Regions from separate parts of the Paenibacillus oryziterrae genome, predicted to be linked through region 1. Evidence: predicted binding sites of a transcription regulator. Region 1 holds the regulator's gene; each other region holds the start of a gene.
The links. Region 1 encodes LexA, which represses DNA repair genes until DNA is damaged. Its sites were predicted from a motif close to CGAACATATGTTCG; they were not measured.
Positions count from the first base shown of each region.

Region 2: ACAN55_RS10240 (YolD-like family protein) is a predicted target of LexA. The motif match lies at 1,878-1,891, and genes of this name have one in related genera.
Region 3: addB (helicase-exonuclease AddAB subunit AddB) is a predicted target of LexA. The motif match lies at 1,775-1,788, and genes of this name have one in related genera.

Region 1 is NZ_JBGJZO010000001.1:205,205-208,513, reverse strand. It holds gene ACAN55_RS01040 (HAD family hydrolase) at 1-224, opposite strand, end outside; gene ACAN55_RS01035 (hypothetical protein) at 259-780, opposite strand; gene ACAN55_RS01030 (DUF896 domain-containing protein) at 830-1,039, opposite strand; gene ACAN55_RS01025 (LysM peptidoglycan-binding domain-containing protein) at 1,138-1,548, opposite strand; gene lexA (transcriptional repressor LexA) at 1,741-2,367, shown strand; gene ACAN55_RS01015 (L,D-transpeptidase) at 2,494-2,832, shown strand; gene ACAN55_RS01010 (LSm family protein) at 2,943-3,182, shown strand.
Region 2 is NZ_JBGJZO010000007.1:75,133-78,441, reverse strand. It holds gene ACAN55_RS10260 (WGxxGxxG family protein) at 1-83, opposite strand, end outside; gene ACAN55_RS10255 (M15 family metallopeptidase) at 136-828, opposite strand; gene ACAN55_RS10250 (hypothetical protein) at 1,015-1,200, opposite strand; gene ACAN55_RS10245 (hypothetical protein) at 1,303-1,467, shown strand; gene ACAN55_RS10240 (YolD-like family protein) at 1,502-1,837, opposite strand; gene ACAN55_RS10235 (hypothetical protein) at 2,000-2,548, opposite strand; gene ACAN55_RS10230 (PH domain-containing protein) at 2,693-3,181, shown strand; partial or broken gene ACAN55_RS10225 (GNAT family N-acetyltransferase) at 3,286-3,309, opposite strand, start outside.
Region 3 is NZ_JBGJZO010000016.1:88,957-92,265, reverse strand. It holds gene addB (helicase-exonuclease AddAB subunit AddB) at 1-1,708, opposite strand, end outside; gene ACAN55_RS16710 (class I SAM-dependent rRNA methyltransferase) at 1,899-3,296, opposite strand.

The DNA.
Region 1 (3,309 bases):
CCCCAGAGTGCTTCAAAGGGATTAATCCCGATCATTTGAGTAAAAGGAAAAGTCTCATAGGATTCATAAAGGCCGCGGGCTTCCTTGCGGACCGCTGCTTCCAGCTCCTGGGGATCAATAGATTCCCCCGCCGACTTGCAAGTAAATTCAAATGCTTCCTCGATGCTGCGATCATCCCACAGCAGCGTATCGTCCAGATCAAACAGTACAGCTTTAATCGGCATTGAAATTTCTCCCCTCCCTCAAGTTACGGTCTCTTTATTCGTGTTCTAAGGTGATATGATTAACCTTGGCGAACTCCTCCAGGCGCACGCCCATCGCCTCAGTAGCATAACGATTGATCAATTTGGAGAACACCCACTTCGCCCGTTTGTTCTTGTGCTTGATAACCACAGAGCGGCGGGAGAGAATGATTTTCTCGATATCCGCAGGAGCCAGAAAGCGCTCACGGTTAAACTTAAAAGTGGAGAGTCTTGCACGGTCCACCTTCAGGTATGGACGCCGGAAAAAAATAAGCGCTGCGAGAACAAAATAAAGAACGATTCCAAGCCAATTCATCAGGGAACCATTGCCTCTTGTTTCATCGATGCTTCCGACTAACCAGTACATAACTCCAAGCCCGAGCAATACTACAGGGAGAACAATGTTACGTCCTTTGTAAACATCACTGTTCTTGGAGGCAGTGGAATAGGCGTGAATCGAATCCTTACCCGTCTTCTTTCTTAACTTGTTCGCTTGCTTCGTGTTGCGTTGAACCATTCTTTCCCAAGAACGGGCCATGTCATTTCCCCCTAGTCATACTTAAATATCTATGAAAAGGTAACAGGAATTAATGCTTCAATCCCTTGTCGCCTTGTTCACGCCCGTCATTATCAACAATCTCAATGTTGTTCAGTTGTTCACGGAAATTTCTGCGGATGTTCCCCAGATAAATTTCCCGGAGCTTGGCACGTTCCGCCAATTCCTCAGTATTCAGGCCCGCGGTCTTATGTTTGCGTGCCAATTCGTTAATCCGCGCGACCAATTCATCAATATCCACTGCTCTTCCCTCCTTATAAATTCATACTAACTTTGCCATGAGAAAAAGAGCTTGTCAAGGTCTTCCCCCTGCAAGCTCTCTAGTATAGAAAATCCTTCTTAATATATAGGAAGAGATAAGATATCACCGGCTTGAATGTCACTGGTATCCAGCCCGCTGTGCGTTTTAATTCCTTCAATATATACAGCTGTTCTCATGTCGGATGGTTTGTTCTTAAGTGCAATACTCCATAACGTATCTCCAGGTTCAACTACAATGCGTTTATCTTCACGACTGCCGATAGATACCGAACCAGCAAAAACGTTCCCAACAACAGTAAATCCGGAAATCACCAGCATTATAATCATTAGGAGCTTAATCAGATTACCTTGAAGGAACAGCTGAGTTACTCCCGTGGAATTCACATTTGTCTTTCTGAAGCTTATTCCGTTGCCTGAAGCGGACCGATGTCCACTAGAAACCTCCGGAGCCTCTTCATAAATGCTGCGGTAAGTACTGTATTTCAACATGATTCATCGCCCTCCAAACACTTGTTCTTACTTCCAAAATCAATATAACACGAACACATGTTTGAATCAATACTTTTCTCGAACAATTGTTCCCTATTTATTTCTTAGTAGGCAAATTTAGAACTTATGTTTGTGCGAACGGAAGTTCTATGTTATAATTTTCCCAAACATTACTATATGGGGTTGATTCCGATGTCAAAGATTTCGAGTCGCCAGCTGGCGATCCTGGAATTTATACGTAACGAGGTCCGCAGCAAGGGTTACCCGCCTTCCGTACGGGAGATCGGTGAAGCTGTGGGACTAGCCTCCAGCTCTACTGTTCATGGCCATCTCGACCGTCTTGAGAAGAAGGGATTGATCCGCCGTGACCCGACGAAACCTCGCGCAATTGAGCTTCTGGGTCAGGATGATTCCGACAACGTACACCAGTTCGCACAGAGTGTCACACGTGTTCCTGTCGTAGGTAAGGTAACCGCCGGTGTTCCGATAATGGCTACAGAGAATATTGAAGATTATTTCCCTCTTCCTTCTCATTATGTAGGTGACAACAAAGTATTTATGCTTTCTGTCCTCGGTGACAGTATGGTAGAAGCAGGAATTATGAATGGGGATTACGTAATCGTCCGGCAGCAACAGACTGCTAACAATGGCGACATAGTTGTGGCTATGACTGATGAAGATGAAGCAACCGTCAAGACATTCTACAAGGAACGCGATCATATTCGCCTTCAGCCGGAGAATCCGGTGTACGAGCCTCTTCGTCTGAACCGTGTAACTATTCTCGGTAAAGTCGTTGGATTGTTTCGGGACATTCATTAAGAATTATTTGTACTCATCATTTCAAGATACTGAAACAGCCGTCTTCCCATCATTTGGGGAGCGGCTGTTTTTTTAACATCCAGAGCTTTCATCACATATCCTGCTAGCAAAGGAGTGCTGATGACTATGCCCAATGTTCGGATTATTGTGGATTTATCCCAATTTATGCTTTATCTCCTGGATAACGATATCGTCAAAAGAGGGTTCCCTGTAGGAATAGGCACCATGTTAAACCAATCACCTGAAGGCGAATATACTATTATCAACAAACAAGCCCATCCAGGAGGGCCGTACGGGGCTTTCTGGATGGGTCTTTCTAAACCGCATTACGGCATTCATGGAACCAACAATCCAGCTTCGATCGGCAAAAAGGTGTCTCATGGATGCATTCGTATGTATAATGCCGATGTGCTGACACTAGCTTCCCTGGTGAATGTCGGCACAAGGGTAACCATTCGCCAATAGAATCGCCTAAGACTTTAAGTGCAGCTTAATCTATTGACCCCGGTAACTCCGCCGTTACCATCGTTCTCTTTCTCCATAAATTAATTAGGAAAAGGAGGCGACAACTATCTATGGAAGCATATTACAATTGCTTGAGATGTAAAAACAAAAAAGTACGTATCATGACCGTCGACGGACGCCAATACGAAGGTGTCATTGTAGATGTTGACCAGAACAATGTGTATCTGCGGACTGGTTCCAAAGGCAACGTCAAAACCTCGGCCTTTTATCCCGGATTTTACCCTGGGTATTATGCCAATCCGATTTTAACCTTAAGTTTGTTCACTCTGCTGGCTATTGCACTGATCTAATTCCCTAAACTCTCCTTATCTAAGGAGAGTTTTTCTTTGCTAAGAAACCGCGCATTCTTTCACTTGCTAGGCATATCTATTTAATAGAGAGCTCATGCTTCATATTCTGATCCGGGAGATGAACGTA
Region 2 (3,309 bases), on a different contig from region 1:
GATGCATTGGATGCGAAGCCTACCCCCATTAAACTCATGGACAAAACAGTAGTGCAAGCAAGGCTTGTTATCAGCTTATTCAAGTGGTTATGCCTCCTTTTGATGTTATCGCTGATAATTTCCCCTGCCTGCTACTCATTTATGCAGAATCTCGATATCCACTGTTTTACTGCCTGGATCATACGTAACCTTGGCTCCGAGTGCCTCTGCAAGAACTCTTACCGGGACATAGGTCGTGCCGTCATCCAGAATGCCTTCAGTAAGCTTTTTACCGTTTAAAGTGATGGCAACCTTAACTTCCTTATTCACCTCATCGTCACCTCCGTTGATCCGGCTTAATGCTTCCTTCACCTGCTGTGCCGATGGACGGGCGCCTCCTTTAAGCTGTGATGTCGTCAGTCCAAAACTCATCTGTAAATGGGAAAAATCTTTGAAGGATGTCCAATCCCCGCCCCACTCAAATCCAAGAGGTTTGGCCAGCTTCACTACCTCTTGCCAATCCTTCAATTTATCCTTATCTCCATCCCGGCTCGTATCCCACGAATAAGTTTCACCTCCGGGCAGCAGAAGCGCAAAATCTATTGCCAATCCATAATTATGATAACTGGCACCGCCGCGGGCATTCGTAATGATTGTTCCCGGTTTACTTCTTCCCTGCGCGTACAAGGCATTCTGTTCAACAATGGTCCGCATGCCCTGAGTGATGGCAATCGGTACCCCCTTAGCATGACTCTGCCGGATCAAGGCTTGAGCACCAGCCAATACGGCAGGATGCAGTTTCTTCAGTTTCGCTGCCGATTTCCCTATGACCTGTTCCAATGTCAGCATGAAATCACCCCCTGGTATAGCCAATGCTATCCTTTGCGGCTTTGCTTGTACTCCGGTCATCCGGCAGCCGACTAAATTAGACTTAGCCTGCCTGTGCACTTGGGGTAGCTTCTTTGTGAACAACAAAAAAGCCATACTTCTACAAGCATGGCTTACACATTCCTCATTTAATCTTAAACGAACTGTCTACAGCCAGGTTAACAGGAATACAATTATTCCCACCGCACCTACGGCAATGAGCAAATCAATGGACTCGCTGAGGAATCCCAGCCGATTGCCCGACTGCAATCTTTGCTGCTCCGCTTCAAGCCTAGCCTTTGCCGCGTCTACATCCGTACCGCTCAGATTGCGTCTGAATTCATCACCGTACATGAACATCCATCTCCTTGTCGCCTTTACCACACCATACCATATTTTGGATGCATGTGGCGATCATAGAATGCGGATAATACCAGGGAAAGGTGGGATAACTCCATGGATGTTCATAGTGACAGCTACACCATCGCACCGCTTAACGGCAAGAATGAAGCTGTTGAGATTATCCGCGATGCCGAAGCAGCTATTGCCCGGCTGACCGGAAATAACTCCTTAACCTTAATCGCATACGAGAAAAGTACCGGAGCAGACTCCACTGAATAGCTGAGGTCTCCTTGGCCCCCGCTGCGGCCCATCATTAGCAGGTATATACCCTGCTGATACTGTCGAGATTAATCCACTTCCATTCCTCCGCCCACTGCAGCTTAATCTCCCGGGAGTGGGCATGGATGGAGGTGATAAATCCGCTCAGAACCACATCCTCAAAAGGATCAAACAAGACTACACTCACCCGGACATGATTGCGCAGCGACAAGACGAGCGTCCGCTCCATCTCCTCTCTCTCCTGCTCATCCAGTACCGGCTTCTCGCGGCGCAGAGTTTCCCTCTCCTCAAATATGATCCGGTTCTTATGCTCCGGAAGCATCATCCGGCAGCTCTCCCATAGTCCGTTCCCTTCCAGCTTCTTGCCCATAATATTTCCTCCTCACTTATGAATACTCTCCAAATAAACAAGAACATATGTACGTATTATACTTAGATTCCCCATAAATTATCAACCAGGAAAAAATGACAAACAAATAGCCCCACAATGTGGAGCCTTTGTCCTAAAGTCTATTTTGCCTAAACACGTTTATTATTGTTTCGTTAATTCACTAATATCTACTGCCGCATCGGCATCGATGAGCCCTGTCGCAACTCTGGCTTCATTCAGCTTGGAAATCCCGAACAGCATGGCAAGATCAGCATTATCAGTCATTGCTTTGAACTGGTCTGCTGTCACTTCTGCTGAAACGGCGCTTTGGGATGCTTGTTCCTTTAATTGGTATGCACTTAGAAAAGCAACCTTGGAATCCTCCAACAGCTTCTGAATATCGTCAGGGAGCTTCGAAGAGATCTTCACATCTTCAACCTTGTCCGCCAATTTATCTGCAGTGTCCTGAAAAGCATCAACAGCCTTCGAGAACTCTTTGTCTGAAACATCACCGGACGAGAAGGAAGTCATTGCTGCATCGAAATCTTCCTTGGAAGAATCACTTTCCTGCTCAATATCAGAGAATTGATTATAGAAATCCTGCACATACGCCTTGATATCTTCTTTTGTTTCTAGTTTCGGTTCATTATTACTGCACGCGCCAAGCAGGGCCACTGTCAGAATCAGGCCTGCCATTAACAACTTTTTCATCTCTATCCCTCCTACTAAAGCATAATGTCGATTATTGTAAAGTGCAAATGAAATAATTGTAAATTTTTTGAGAGTTCAGGTAATGACTGCCTGTGCCTGTTATATTATAATGAATTCATCTGTTACTGGAAAGGAAGATGCCTCATGTCTTATTGCACAAGCTGCGGCGCTAAGTACGAGCAGGATGCTAAATTCTGCGGAGAGTGCGGAGCACCGACCGATCATGCTGCTCCTCAAGCGTCACATCTGTCTGCTGTCCATGAATCTCCCAGCCATGAAGTGGTCTTATGGGAAGGCAAGCCTGCAGGAATATCTGACCGGCTTAAAGGAATTATTGGCCTGAATACGACTACCTACACAATAACCAGCCAGAGAATCAGAGTAAAGACAGGTCTTATTGCCAAGAAATTCGAAGAGGTGGAGCTTCTGCGGGTCCGTGATCTGGCAGTACAGCAGAGCGTTATGGACCGGATTCTCCGGATCGGAACATTGACTGTTTTTTCCGAAGACACTTCATCACCACAGCTGAACTTCCGCAAGATCCGTGATCCCCAAACCGTTAAAGATGTGCTTCGAACAGCAATCCGAGACGAGAAAACAGCCAATAAACTCAGTTATCGCGAACAGATCTAGAGTCATACATAAATGGTTTATTCCAGTGCAAAAACCAGCCGGGGCTTATTGGACCGACTGGTTTTTTTCTATCCGGATCGCATTCACTACACGCTTTATAGGTTCTACACGCTCTCGTACAACGCACG
Region 3 (3,309 bases), on a different contig from region 1:
CTGTCTCAAGCACCCCCGCAAAGATGTCAAAAGACATTTTCTCTTCACCCATCATCTCAACGATCTGATCCAGCAGATCAAGTACGGCCCCCCACAGCTGGTGATGTTCACGCGCATCTTCGGGACGGGAGGCAGAAAGCGCCTTAGTAGCCATCCGCTCCAGCATGCCTGCCGCCTCCGTATCCACCAGCAGCTCATATACAGCAGTACAGAATTCCCGTGCAGATATATTACGTTTCACCCGCTTCTCAAAAGCAGACAGCGGCAGCGTCACCGCTGCACGGCATTTCTCCATAAGTGCAAGATGATCCTGATCAATCGCTCTGTCGCCTTCAAGAGTGAGGCTTGGAATCCCTCTCCATGATTTCCCGTCAGTCCAGCGGTACCCCTGGATGCCGCAGGCCAGCACATAATTCTCCAGACTGTCCATGTCAGTTCTGGTCACGCTTTGATCGGCAGGCAGCAGGAAATCGGTCTTCACACAGCGGAACACATCTTCATATCGCCAATTGCGGCGCACCACATCCATTGAAGCACGGATAAATTCCACGAGCGGGTGATGCTGCTCGCTTGCCTTTTGATCGAGAAAAAACGGTATGCCGTAATCACGGAACAGAGGGGTCACCAAGGATTCGTAATCTCCAAGATTGCGCATAAATACAGCCATTTCGCTGTACTGTGCTCCTTCCTCCCGGGCCAGTCTCCGAATTTCACGCAGCACACCTTCCACTTCCACACTGCGTGATGGAGCGGAGAATAAGCACAGACCCTCCTCCGCCAACTCTTGTCCATCCCAGTGCTTGCGCCGGTCAAAACCTTTCTCTAGATGAGCAAGTACGGGTTGGTCCGCAAAACGAGGCAGTACCGGGGGAGATAATACTTCATCCCAAATCTCTGTCCCTGTCTCCTCGGCAATTCCGCGCAGCTTAATATAGGTCACCGCTGTAGGATGGAACATCTCCAATTCATGCGGGACCATCCCGTTCAAGTATGGCTTATCCAGGGTCAGCGAAATGGTCACACTCGACGCATACAGCATCAACTGGCGCATTACCATAAACTCCTGTGGAGTAAATCCGTGAAACCCGTCTACCCATATATCTGCTCCGCGCACAAAAGTGGAATCCTGAATATGCTCCGCCAGTTCGGCCAGACTGTCTTCCTGGTCGAAATACAGCTGCGACATTTCCTTCTCTAAATCTCCGAACACCAGCCGTAAATCATGCAGCTTACTCTGTAGAATAGGGTTCTTTCCCGTAGACTCCGCAAGCTTAGACAACTGCTGTTCCAGCTCGGCCGATCCCACACAGCAGCGTTTCATCTCGGTATGCAAAGTGTTCAGGCGCTCAACAAATCCTGGCCGGTCTGCCGAAGCTCCGAACAACTCAAGCTCCTCCTTATGCCGGCTGAGAATCTTGTAGATCAGCATCTTTTTGCCCTCTTCACTGATCGGAACACGTCCATTGCCTCCAGTCTCCTGCTTAACACGATAGGCGAGACGGGAAAAACTAAGTGTATGGGCCCGAATGCTTCCCTGAGTATTCGCTGTAGTCAGCAGCCCGCGCTCAGCACTGAATGACCCTTGTTCCGGAACAAGCAGAATCATCGGTGCACCCAACGGCTCCTGCTCCATGGCGGTAGACATGTCTTTCCATATTTTCGTAGTCTTTCCGCTCCCTGAGCGTCCTATTAAAAAGGTTACCGACATCCTGACAGACTCCTCCCACGAAAAAATATATAGTAGTGATTATACCATACTGCTCTCAAACAAGACAGAACGTACGTTCCGAAATCATTGGAATACACTTAGAAAAATTTGCAAAAAAACAGGAGTACTCTGCGATTGGAACTTTTGTCCCCCCACAGAGTAACCCCTGTCCGGCTTAAATTTGATGTTATTAATTCTTGCTGCGTACTTCGAAAATAGCAAATTTCAGATAGTGTCCTTCGTCCACCCCGAGAATTTGCGGATGGTCCTTACCTGCGGCCCGCCATTCCACAAGTCTTAGAATCTTGCCGGCATCTCTGGCTGCTTCACCGATCGTGGAGAGAAACAGATCCGGCTGCATATGATAAGAACAGCTCGCGGTTACCAGATAACCGCCCTCATTCACCAGCTTCATCCCATGGAGATTAATATCTTTGTACCCACGGCATGCGCCAGCCACTGCGCTTTTGGTTTTAGCGAAGGCTGGGGGATCCAGAATAACAACATCCCAGGTGCGTCCGCCGCCTGCGGTCATCGGCTTCGAGGTATCTGTTTTGGCTGACGGTTTGGCACCATGAGCGGTTCCAGCAGCGGTTGCCCGCTCGGAGCGTTCCTCCAGACCTTTGACCTGATTGCGGAGATATTGGAACGCATCATCAACCACAAATTCCACTCTGTCGCTGAAGCCGTTCAGCTCCACGTTCGCCTTGGCGCTCTCTATCGCATGCGCGGACACATCTAGGCAAGTTACCTTCTTGGCGCCATATTTGCAGGCATGCAGGGTAAAGCTACCTGTGTGGGAGAAGCATTCCAGTACAGTCGCACCATCCCAGTAAGGGAAGGTTACGACCTTACCGTTATTATTGACCGGTAAAATCTGCAGCGTACCATCCTCACCTTCGGTTTCCTTGAGTGCGATGCCGCTGCGGCCTCCCCAGCCCTTCATAAGCGGAGCAATGGAAGCTCTGTTCTCCCGCTGGTCAAAGAAATATCCCGTCTTCTGCCCTTGTTCGATATCAACAATGAGCTTCAGTTCATTCTCAGATACGGTAACATGGCGAGGGCATTCCCCGTACAATACGCCAGTCGTCTGCTCCAGTCCTTCCAGCTCACGTACGCTGACATCACTCCGCTCATAAATTCCGCGAGGTGCCATAACTTCTACCAGCGCTGCCACGATCTCCGAGCGGTGCTTGTCCATACCTAGTGTCAAAATCTGCACGACTAAAATATCCCCGAAACGGTCAACGATCAGGCCCGGCAGGAAATCCGCTTCACCATACACCAGCCGGTAAGCATCCGCTCCCGGCAGGAAACGGTTTCTGTGCTGAAGACAGCTTGTGAACCGCTCCTTGAAGAAAGCCTGATCCATACGGGCAAGCGGCGTCTGCGATACTATCCGTACTCGGATTTGTGAAGCCGGATTATAATATCCGACGGCCAGAAACCGCCCTTGATGGTTAAGTACATCAACCAGACCGCCGTTCTCCGGTTCTCCTTCTACCGAAGCTACTTCTCCTGCATATACCCATGGGTGTGCAAGCTCCAGTCTTTTTTTGCGATTGCGTTCCAAACGAACTGATGCCAATCCCTTCAACTCC